DNA from 2 places in the Paenibacillus sp. 01T47 genome. Region 2 is predicted to be linked to the other one. Evidence: riboswitches for the same ligand, from Rfam matches in the RefSeq annotation. Region 2 holds a riboswitch; the other holds the start of a gene.
What was found. Region 2 has a riboswitch for cyclic di-AMP ahead of AC1DOV_RS30990 (C40 family peptidase). Riboswitches for the same ligand answer to the same signal wherever they lie in the genome.
Positions count from the first base shown of each region.

Region 1: linked by a shared signal. The riboswitch ahead of AC1DOV_RS32525 (ubiquitin-like domain-containing protein) and the one ahead of AC1DOV_RS30990 (C40 family peptidase) in region 2 are both predicted to bind cyclic di-AMP.

Region 1 is NZ_JBFTPA010000033.1:9,505-15,012, forward strand. It holds gene AC1DOV_RS32515 (HD domain-containing protein) at 1-1,148, shown strand, start outside; gene AC1DOV_RS32520 (TatD family hydrolase) at 1,166-1,939, shown strand; cyclic di-AMP (ydaO/yuaA leader) riboswitch at 2,124-2,304, shown strand; gene AC1DOV_RS32525 (ubiquitin-like domain-containing protein) at 2,553-3,701, shown strand; gene rnmV (ribonuclease M5) at 3,826-4,374, shown strand; gene rsmA (16S rRNA (adenine(1518)-N(6)/adenine(1519)-N(6))-dimethyltransferase RsmA) at 4,379-5,296, shown strand; gene yabG (sporulation peptidase YabG) at 5,373-5,508, shown strand, end outside.
Region 2 is NZ_JBFTPA010000026.1:40,102-45,609, forward strand. It holds gene AC1DOV_RS30970 (M1 family metallopeptidase) at 1-949, shown strand, start outside; gene AC1DOV_RS30975 (hypothetical protein) at 977-1,792, shown strand; gene AC1DOV_RS30980 (hypothetical protein) at 1,958-2,542, shown strand; gene AC1DOV_RS30985 (hypothetical protein) at 2,577-2,726, shown strand; cyclic di-AMP (ydaO/yuaA leader) riboswitch at 2,959-3,112, shown strand; gene AC1DOV_RS30990 (C40 family peptidase) at 3,116-3,592, shown strand; gene AC1DOV_RS30995 (FAD-binding domain-containing protein) at 3,751-5,094, shown strand; gene AC1DOV_RS31000 (MFS transporter) at 5,192-5,508, opposite strand, start outside.

The DNA.
Region 1 (5,508 bases), on a different contig from region 2:
TCCATGGAGCAGAGCACAGCCGGTTTTCACATTCACTTGGCGTATATGAAATTACTCGAAAAATTATTTCTCAGTTTGAACGAAACAGCTATCCTGACTGGCCAGTCGAAGAAAAGCTAGTCTCGCTTTGTGCTGCTTTATTGCATGATGTTGGTCATGGTCCGTTCTCGCACTCCTTGGAAGAAGTATTCGACACGGATCACGAAGAGTGGACATGTAACATCATTTTGGGAGATACAGAAATCAATCGTGTGCTAAGTGCTGTATCGGAGCAGTTTCCTGCTCAGGTCGCTGCAGTCATACAAAAAAAATATCCACAGCCGATTGTTGTTAGTTTGATTTCAAGCCAAATGGATGCTGATCGGATGGATTATTTGCTCCGAGACGCGTATTTTACAGGTGTAAACTATGGAACATTTGATTTAGAACGCATTTTGCGCGTATTGCGTCCTTATAAAGGGCAAATTGTAGTTAAAGAGAGCGGTATGCATGCAGTCGAGCATTATTTGATGTCTCGTTATCAAATGTATTGGCAAATTTACTTCCATCCGGTGACCAGAAGCTCGGAAATTATTCTACGTCAAATATTTCGTAGAGCACAGGAGCTTTACGTGGGTGGCTACTCCTTTCAGTGGATGCCTAAGCAGCTGAAATGCTTGCTTCAGAACACGATGACGGTGCACGACTATCTGAAGCTGGATGAAGCGCTCGTTCAGACCGCTTTCGCAGAGTGGGCGGAGGAGCATGATTCTATTTTAAACGATCTATGTGAACGATTTCTGAACAGGCATTTATATAAGTACATTACGCTTGAAAACCCAGATGAAGAGCTGCTAAATGAGATTAGCGAATGTTTCTCTTCTATAGGAATGAATCCGGATTATCATATGGAAATTGATTTTCCATTTGACTTGCCATATGACGTATATCGACCAGATAAAAAAGAAGGAGAAAAGAAAGAAAAAGCGCCGATTTTGTTGTTAGATGGTTTGGAAGATATAAGCGAAATATCCTCTAAATCCGACATTGTTCGTTCTATTACTGGCCTGCATCAAGGACAATATCATCTTTATTATCCAGAAGAGCCGCTCAAAAAAAATATTCATCGATTGCCGGAATCACTTCGTAAGCTTTTCAAACTCGATTGAAGGAGCATAACATCAACATGACATTACTTTTTGATACACATACCCATTTAGATTCGGAAAAATTTGATGAGGATCGCGACGAGGTCATCCAGCGTGCGAAGGATGCAGGCGTGCATATGCTTGTCAATATTGGTTTTAACCGTGAAACAATCCCTACAACCATGGCGCTTGCCGAGAAATATGATTTTATATACGCAGCAGTTGGTTGGCACCCAGTTGACAGTATAGATATGCTTCCAGAGGATTTGGAATGGATTGAACGTCTATGCGCGCATGAGAAGGTTGTCGCCATTGGAGAGATTGGACTCGATTATCACTGGGATACTTCTCCAAAAGAGGTACAACAAAGGGTTTTTCGTGAGCAAATTCGTCTTGCTCGTAAGGTGGGCAAGCCAATTGTTATTCATAATCGGGATGCTCATGAGGACATTATTCGTATTCTTCAGGAAGAGAATGCAGCAGAGGTTGGCGGTGTCATGCATTGCTTCTCCGGCAGCTGGGAAACGGCTAAACAATGTCTTGATATGAACTTCTATATATCATTTGGAGGACCCGTTACTTTCAAAAATGCAAGGGTGCCAAAAGAGGTGCTTAAGCAGGTTCCAATCGACCGGATTTTGATTGAAACCGATGCTCCATATTTAACTCCACACCCGTTCAGAGGGAAGCGAAATGAGTCCTCTTACGTCTCTTTAGTTGCAGAGACAGCAGCCGAATTATTGGGCAAAACGGTAGAAGAAATAGGTGTAATTACGACTGAAAACGGTCGAAGATGTTTTGGTATTGTCTAAAAACGAGAGAAATAGTGAGAAATAGAGACCTTTATCGCGTAAAAACTAATTTTTATAGCGATAATCGCTTATTTTTTCCTGCTTTATCCTGCTTTTTCGCTTAAATCGTCTTTTATCGTATCTTTACAATTGACCTCGTATGAAGGTATGATTCATCTCAGAGCAATAAAATTTTGTATTGGATTTCCAGTTTACGCTTAATCTCCATTCGGAGAGCGGGGGAACCATGTACGGTTTTTAATTCCGTATTTTGAATTCTTCAGGGGTGAATTTCGAAGCCATTGCCATGAGCATTGTGTAACGAATAGGGCGACTCTCTTGTCCGAATCCGTCAGCTAACCTCGCAAGCGTTATAGAGAGTGATCAACCTCGTGCATCCATTTTTCTGTATCCCAGTGAATCATTTAACCGGGAAGCCACGAAACAGATCCTCTGTCGACGGCTTCTTTTTATTTTCGAATAATCGGGAATTTGTCGACATAGGGATAAAAGATGGGGGTGGGAGGATCGATAGCAGTACTGGATTGCGTGCTCGCACGCCAATATACTATAGTCGCGTCAGTTGTATCATGCGTAACACTTGGCGGCGGGGCTATGAAGGAGGACCGATGAAGTGGGAATACTCCAGGTTAAGGACACCCATGGGAAACGATCATCCAGCATGTCTTTCGCATTGCGATGGAAGCGTGAAAACTTGCGTTTGATTCTTTTGAGTGCTACTATCTCAATCGCTATGACTTTCATGTTTTTGGTGTTGTTGTACGGAACGGCTGTCAAAAGCGTCTCCGTAGTAGTGAACGGACAAGAAACCGTTGTGGAAACGAAGCAATGGGTCCTGCAACGCCTACTGGATGAACAAGCTATCGCAATTGGACCACATGATGAGGTGTCCATACCGCTTAATGCGGCAATAAAGGACGGAGATCGTATAGAGGTGACTCATGCGATACCGGTAATTGTGAAGGCTGATGGCAAGACCTCTACTGTATATACGACAGAGAGAACAGTGCAGGCAGCGATCGAGGAATTACATATTCCAGTTCGTGGTCAAGATAAAGTAATACCTCCGCTTCATACCGTTTTGGACAACGAATTGACTGTAACCGTCGTTCGCGTAGATAAGAAGGTAGCTGAGACAGAGCGTGCAATGCCATTCTCTATTGTGAAGAAGAACGATCCGACGCTGGAAGCGGGCAAGCAGAAGCTTGTTCAACCCGGCAAGGAAGGTCTGATCGTAGAGAGTATCGAGAAGCAGTACGAGGACGGAATCCTTATATCGAAGAAGATGGTCAGCAAGGTGGTTGAAACCGCTGCGGTTAATCAGGTTGTCGCCATCGGAACGAAGAAGGAAGAGCCTAAAGTATCTGTGCTCTCGAACAAGAGCCCGAGCTTTACTTCGCTTACGAAGAGCGGTGTAACGTTTAAGGCGAGAAAAGTACTTAAAAATGTCACGTTGACTGCTTATTCTGCAGACCTCTCTTCAACAGGAAAAGATGAAAGCCATCCGGAATACGGGATTACATCATCAGGCACTCGGGTGCAAGAGGGTCGGACGATAGCTGTTGATCCGAAGGTTATTCCCATCGGTTGGTGGGTTTATATTGAAGGAATCGGTTTCCGCCGCGCTGAGGATAAAGGAAGTGCGGTTAAAGGCAACAAAATCGACGTATACTTTGATAGTACAAAGATTGCGAACAAATTCGGCAGGAAAAAAGGCATCACCGTATATGTGCTGGGGCCGAATAAACCGACTGCAAGCTAATTGAGCGGTTACCATCATCTTATCGCAATAATCAATTAAATATGCCATCATAAGGAGAGGCACTGCCTCTTCTTTTTGCATGTCTAAGGGTCTAATACAGTTTATGTAGAAGGGGATGATCTTGGTGATCAAAGAGATCATTGTCGTTGAAGGCAAAGATGATACCGTTGCAATAAAAAGGGCGGTAGATGCAGATACCATAGAGACGAATGGTTCCGCTATCGGTGAGGATGTATTGAAGAGGATTGCGCTGGCCAATGAGCGTCGCGGCGTTATTATATTCACAGACCCTGATCATGCAGGAGAACGCATTCGCAAGATTGTTGCGCGTCATGCGCCAGGATGCAAGCATGCTTTTTTGCCGCAGGAGAAGGCTTTGTATAAAGGGGACATCGGCATCGAAAATGCGAGCCCCGAGGCTATTCGTGCGGCGCTCTCTGAGCTCCGAACAGAATCGGCAGATGAAGCGGGAGAAATTAGCTGGGAAGACTTAATGGATGCAGGTCTGATTGTACATCCTGATGCGTCTAATCGTCGCTTGGTTATAGGCAAGCTGCTCGGAATTGGTTATGCGAATGGCAAGCAGTTCTATAAGCGCTGTACAAGCTTTCGGATTTCCAAAGCAGAGTTTACGGAAGCTTTCCGTCAAATGGAAAAGGAACTGGAGGGATAGCTGAATGAGTCAAGAGCATAGTGAGCTTAGCAAGGAAGTAGTAAAGCCATCCGCGATAGAGGTGGCTACGCCCAAACGCACCAAAGAAATCATTGCGAAATACGGTTTTTCCTTCAAAAAGAGTTTGGGACAAAACTTTCTGATCGATCAAAATATATTAAATAACATCGTAGCGGCAGCTGAGCTTGATGAAACGAAGGGCGCGCTTGAAATCGGCCCTGGTATTGGCGCGCTCACACAGCGGCTTGCCAAAGCGGCTGGTAAGGTGACGGCTGTCGAAATCGACAATAGGCTCATTCCGATTTTGAAGGATGTGCTGGAGGGCGAGGAGCATACAACCGTCATTCATGGCGATGTGCTTAAGCTTGATTTGAAGAAGCTGTTCGAAGAGCAGTTTGCGGACGTAACAGGTGTAAGTGTTGTTGCCAACTTGCCTTATTATGTGACAACGCCAATTCTTATGAAGCTGCTTGAAGAGAAGCTGCCGCTTGAGCATATCGTCGTCATGATTCAGAAGGAAGTCGCGGAGCGGATGGCAGCGAAGCCAGGCGGCAAGGAATATGGCAGCCTCAGTGTAGCCGTTCAATATTACTGCGTGCCTAAGGTTGTCTGCATGGTGCCTCATACGGTGTTTATACCGCAGCCAAATGTAGATTCAGCCGTTATTAAGCTGTCATTGCGTGACAAGCCAGCTGTTGATGTACCCGATGAGGATCATTTCTTTAAAGTGGTGCAAGCCAGCTTTGCACAGCGACGGAAGACACTGGCGAATAATCTAACTGCATTCGTGGGCAAGGAGCGCCGCGAAGCATTAACGGAAATGCTTTTAAGCAACGATATTGACCCTATAAGACGCGGTGAGACGTTGTCGCTCGAGGAATTTGCGCGGATTAGCCGCAGCATGCTGGAGGCCGGCTGGTAGAGCTAGGCCGTTTCATCATAAAATACTCACCATTCGCACGTTCTGCCCATAGGATAGACGAAGAGGTGATTTACCCATGAAGCAAGGGGACCTGGTCGTCCGCAAATCGTATGGCGGTGACGTGCTGTTCAAGGTTGAGGCTATTCGTACACATACTGCCGTTCTGAAAGGCACGGATTACCGATTGCTTGCGGATGCTCCGATTCCTGATT
Region 2 (5,508 bases):
CTACGCCAAGTGGTATGGAGAATATCCTTACAGTACGCTGTCGATCGTCGTTCCGCCCAAAGGAGCGAACGGAGCTGGTGGCATGGAGTATCCAACACTCATAACCGCTTTCGCTGCAGAAAATGATAACCCAGGCTACGATCTTGAACGTACGGTCGTGCATGAGATTGGCCATCAATATTGGTACGGAATGGTCGCCTCTAATGAATTTGAGGAGGCATGGCTGGACGAGGGGTTTACGTCCTATGCCGAGGATAAAGTAATGGAGACGGCATACGGCTTGGAGCCGAATTTACGCATGGAAGCGAGCTATATGACCAACCCCGCTCCGCTCAAGCAGCAATCTTGGTCATACGCCAGCCACTCGCAATATGCCGAGAATGTATATTTGAGGGCAAAGCTGGTGCTCATTGGCATCGAGAATCAGGTCGGCTCCAGAACGATGCAAAAAATATTGCGAACCTATTTCCAAAAGTATAAGTTCAAGCATCCATCGACAGCAGACTTCCAGCGTGTTGTCGAACAGGTAACAAAAACGAAATGGAATGATTATTTCAGCCAATATGTCTACGGCAACAAAATGGCCGACTTTTCGATCGAATCGATTCATGTACGCCCAGTCACCCAAGATGGTGCTGAGATGTATGAATCTGTTGTACTCGTTAAGAAAAACGGCGGCAGCAATGGCGAGATTAAAGTGTTGATGAAGTTTACTGACGGCACCAAAATAACAAAGCTTTGGGATACTCAGGAATCCCATATGCAATATAAACAGCTGCATTCCGCTCCGCTTGAATGGGCAGTCGTTGACCCAAACAACAGCAATGTGCTTGATAATAAGCTCATTAACAACTACATGCAGGCTCAGCTGCCAGAGGATAAACGCACAAGATGGAGCCTCGGCGTTGTCCAACTAATTGAAGGACTGCTCGGGTCGCTGAGCTGGTAAGTAATTGCGTTCAAGGAGCGATAAACGATGAAAATACATTTGAAGCAAGGCTGGCGGTTAGCGGTAAAACATTTTTACATTGTTGTTTTATTATTTCTTTATCAGCTGATCTGGGGGTTCTTCCTTTACCGCTTCATTGATTCGGTCGTAGCTCCACTGCTGCGTCGATATCCAAGCTCCGCTCCTTCAGAAGCAGCCGTTCAGCTATTCATGACCGAAGCACAATTCCAGCTGTTCAAGACCGATCTCATTAATCCTTACGTCTGGACGCTTGGCGGTCTCCTTGTTGCCCGAATGCTGATCACTCCCTTATTCAATGCCGGTCTATTCTATTCGTTAAATCAGTCCAGATCGAATGGAGGGACACGATTTCTAGAAGGTATTCGCAAAGCTTGGAAGCCTGTAGTTCTGCTTTACTGGATCGAGGTTATTTTATCTGTGGCTCCTGCTTGGTATGTGCTGCCGCGCTCACTGGATGCGCTTCTAGAGAGCGGCTCTATTCCAGAGCTGCTGCAAATGGTGCTGCCTAGCGCCCTTCTATGGCTCCTATGGGGCACAGTACTGCATCTGCTGTTTCTAGCCATGCAATTCAGCGCTGCATCAGGAGGAAGCATATTCCGTTCCTTATGGCACGCTCTCCGAAATTTCCTTACCTATGCAGCTGTGTCGCTCATCATGTGGGGGATTGGAGCGGCTGCTGGGCTTGTGGTGACAAGTCTCTCCATGCTTTGGGCCGGGCTGATTGCACTCATTCTGCATCAAGGCTATTATCTCATTCAAACACTGATGAAGGTTTGGACGATTGCCGCGCAATATGACTTTTTGGAAACGAAAAGAATGTAGCAAACCAAAAAAGCCTTCAGCGTCCTCTGGATGCTGAAGCAAAAATAAACCTTCATTCCACGCTTTGCTGTGGTGTGGAGGTTTTTTTTACAACTAACCGCAACTAAATGATGGCAGTTCTGTATAAATAACTGAAAGAAAATCAAAAATGGGGGATATTCACAAATGATGCGTAAAAAACTAGTTATTATATCCATGGTATTGCTCTTATCGGGCGGTTCATTGGTTGCAGCAGACAAACTATTTCAAAAGGTAACGCTCCTTTATAATAATAAGCAATCCACTGACGATGCTGTCGTTGTGGACGATAAGGTTTATATTAGCATTCGTTCTTTAAGTGACAGCCTTCAAGCCTTCGTCCAATGGAAGAGCAATGACAAGAAGCTCATTATTCAGAAGCCCAATGTGCATATGTTTCTAATGAACGAGAAGCGAGCTATGTTCGGACAGGTTGATAAAGGCAGTGTTCAGAAATTTTTAGTGCAAGCGCAAATCGATAATTTGAATATGGCGATTTCAGAGTTCAAAGTGACCATCGTTGATCCTAATGATAAGGAAACGACAATCGACAGCCGCAGCCAGGATGATGATGATTTTAAAGAGTTCGTCGAAAAAGACACCTTTTGGTTCAGTTCCAAGCTCGTTTCCTACGATTTTAAAAATGCTGGAAAATACAAGGTACAGTTTTGGATGCAGCAAAAAAACAACGATCCACAGCTCATTTCTGAAAAAATCGTTACTGCAAAATAAATCTTTTTTTCGATTGCCCAAAGGGGCTGTTCTCATGAACAGCCTCCTTTGTCTATTTCTGCCGCTCTATCTGGAGCAGCAGCTAGGCTGTCTGAATCTACGCTTATTCACGAGTGATATAGATGAGATTTTTCTAATTTATGAGGAGCAAAATGGTGAAATACCGCCGTTTACGGCACTTTAAGCTAGTCCTTGCGATATAGCGCCTAAAGGACAAATCGGTATATTTTACACAACATCCACATAATTAATGAAATTGACTCCATGTATTTAGTTAGAAAGCACTACTATGGCGTGTTTATATTACAGAAAGAACGGTTTAACGAAGCAAATTGTCAAAAGGTTACATGAGAATTATTAGAAATTGCCACTAAAGGCAGGAGATCATTGAAAATAATCGAATATTTCTCAAAGCAATAAAAAAACTGCCTAATTCCCTATTGGGATACGGGGGAACCACTTTGGGTGAATTGATTCCGACGTTTGAGTTTTTTTCAAACGCCCGAGGAATCATAGGGAGCCTTCAACCGAACCCCACAGCTAACCTCGTCGGCATTGGAAGGAGTTTCACAATTGAAGAAGATTACCGCATTAATCCTGGGTCTCGTTCTCGTGCTCGCTTTTCAAGCGGGAAGCGCTTTCGCTGACTCAAAATTGAACGGAATTGTTAATGATCTTATTGGCACTCCGTACAAAAGCGGCGGAACGTCGTCGAAAGGTTTTGATTGCTCCGGCTTCACGAGCTATGTGTTCGAGAAAATGGGCATTGAGCTTTCACGTACTTCTGGTTCGCAAGCAAAAGAAGGTACAAAGGTCGCTAAGGCTGACCTCATTGCGGGAGATCTTGTGTTCTTCGACACAGTTGGCGGCAATAATAGCGCCATATCCCATGTTGGCATTTACATTGGAGATGGCAAGTTTGTACATTCATCCTCGAGCAGAGGCGTTGTAACTGACAAACTTAACTCCGAGTACTATGAGGGACGATATGTAACTGCTCGTCGTATCATGGATGCTGATTCATACCAAGCCAACGTTGACGTAAAATAGAGCAGCCTAATCCCTCTTCTTGAGGGTTGAACGGGTAGACTCATCTAGCAAAGCCGCAGTTTTTTGTCCTCTGACGACAAATGACTTGCGGCTTTGCTGTTTCATTCCAGCTGGAATGCGGCCGTTCAATGTTGCGCTTATGGAAGGAGCTATCACTGATGTATTTGTTTATTCACCGCAAGGATTTGCGTATTGCAGATTTGCGCGCTTTTGATTATTTGAAGAAAAAAGAGAAACAAGGCATTCATTTGCTAATCATAGATCCCGTTATTACAGGAGATGGCCGTTTAACTAGTCATAGCGGCCGGAATTTCATGGCGCAAGCCGCCTCGCTTCTGCACAACTATTCTAATGCAGGAAAGGAACTGCATGTGCTTTATGGTAATCCTGCTGCGATCACCGAAGCTCTGCTGCATGCGCATCCTATTGATGAGGTTATTGTTCATACAGACTATACGCCTTACTCACGGCAGCGAGATGAGCAGCTTGGGCTAATCACACGCAGCCTTGGCCGCCGCTGGATGTCTATTGCCGATTCACCTCTTGCTGATCTAGATGCTTTCCCGGCATTTGCTCGAAAAATGGATCCATACAAGGTTTTCACACCCTTTTATCGCAAGTGGAGCAGCTTTATGCTGGAGTGCTATAGCCCAATGAGTGAAACGACGATTCATGAGCTTGCTACCTTAAGCGAAATTAATGCCAAGGTTGCGCAGTCCTTCGCTTTGCCCGAATCCGTTTCATGCGCCCTAGGCGGCACAAACGTGCAAGGATCGTCCAAAGGATTATCCAAGCTGGAACGGTTCGTACGAGAACGCCTTGCCTCTTATTCGGAGAGCAGGGACGCCTATGCCGATGATCATACAAGCCAGCTTGCACGTTTCCTTAATACGGGCGCCATCTCCGCCCGCCAAGCCTACGAAATGACCCAAGGGCTCCCGGGGTCTGAATCATGGGTACGGCAGCTGGCATGGCGTGATTTTTATTTATATCAAGCGATGTATCATGATGATTTCTTTCGTTACGAGCAGCTAGCTGATATGTCCAAGCTCTCAAATGCTCATCTAGAAGCATGGGCTGCAGCTGCCACCGGCATTCCAATCATTGATGCGGCCATGACGCAGCTCAATCGTACAGGTGAGCTGCCCAACCGCTTGCGAATGGTAACAGCCATGTTTTTAACTAAAAATCTGCTATGCCCCTTCACGCTTGGCGAACAATATTTCCGCCTTCACTTAAGCGATTATGACAATACGCTTAATCGCGGCGGTTGGCTGTGGTGCGCTTCACTCGGGTATGACGCAGCGCCTTACTTCCGCATCATGAATCCCGCAACTCAGTCACAGACGCATGATCCTAGCGGCAGCTATATTAGGCGCTGGCTGCCTCATTTGAATCATCTGACAGACAAAGAGATTCATCAGCCGCAAAGCGGTGCCATCGTCGACTTGAAAGCATCACGCGCGCGCGCCATAGAGGTATACAAAACCATTCTTAAATAGCTGAAAGCATTTAGAATAACACGTTTAATAATAAATAAACCTCCACACCCGCTTTGAAACAGCGAATGTGGAGGTTTTTTTATAATTTGCAGTTCATTTAAGCCTTGGATCGTACGCTGTGAACTTGTTTTCTTCCGAGCAGGAGCATCGCCGCTAGCAGAAGCAGCATCAGTATAACTAAGCTGCTTATATACCATAACGTAGATTGCACATTGTACTGATCCATTATCCAGCCAGTCAAACGAGGAAAAATCGCTCCTCCAAGCCCGCCGAATGCTACAAGCAAACTCGTCGTCCTCTCCGTCATACCCGGAATGAGCTCATTGGCATAAACAAGAGCGATACCGAATATACCCGAGAAGAACAATCCGCTAAGTGCGACAAAGGCAAGCATCCAGCTAAGCTGACCCATAA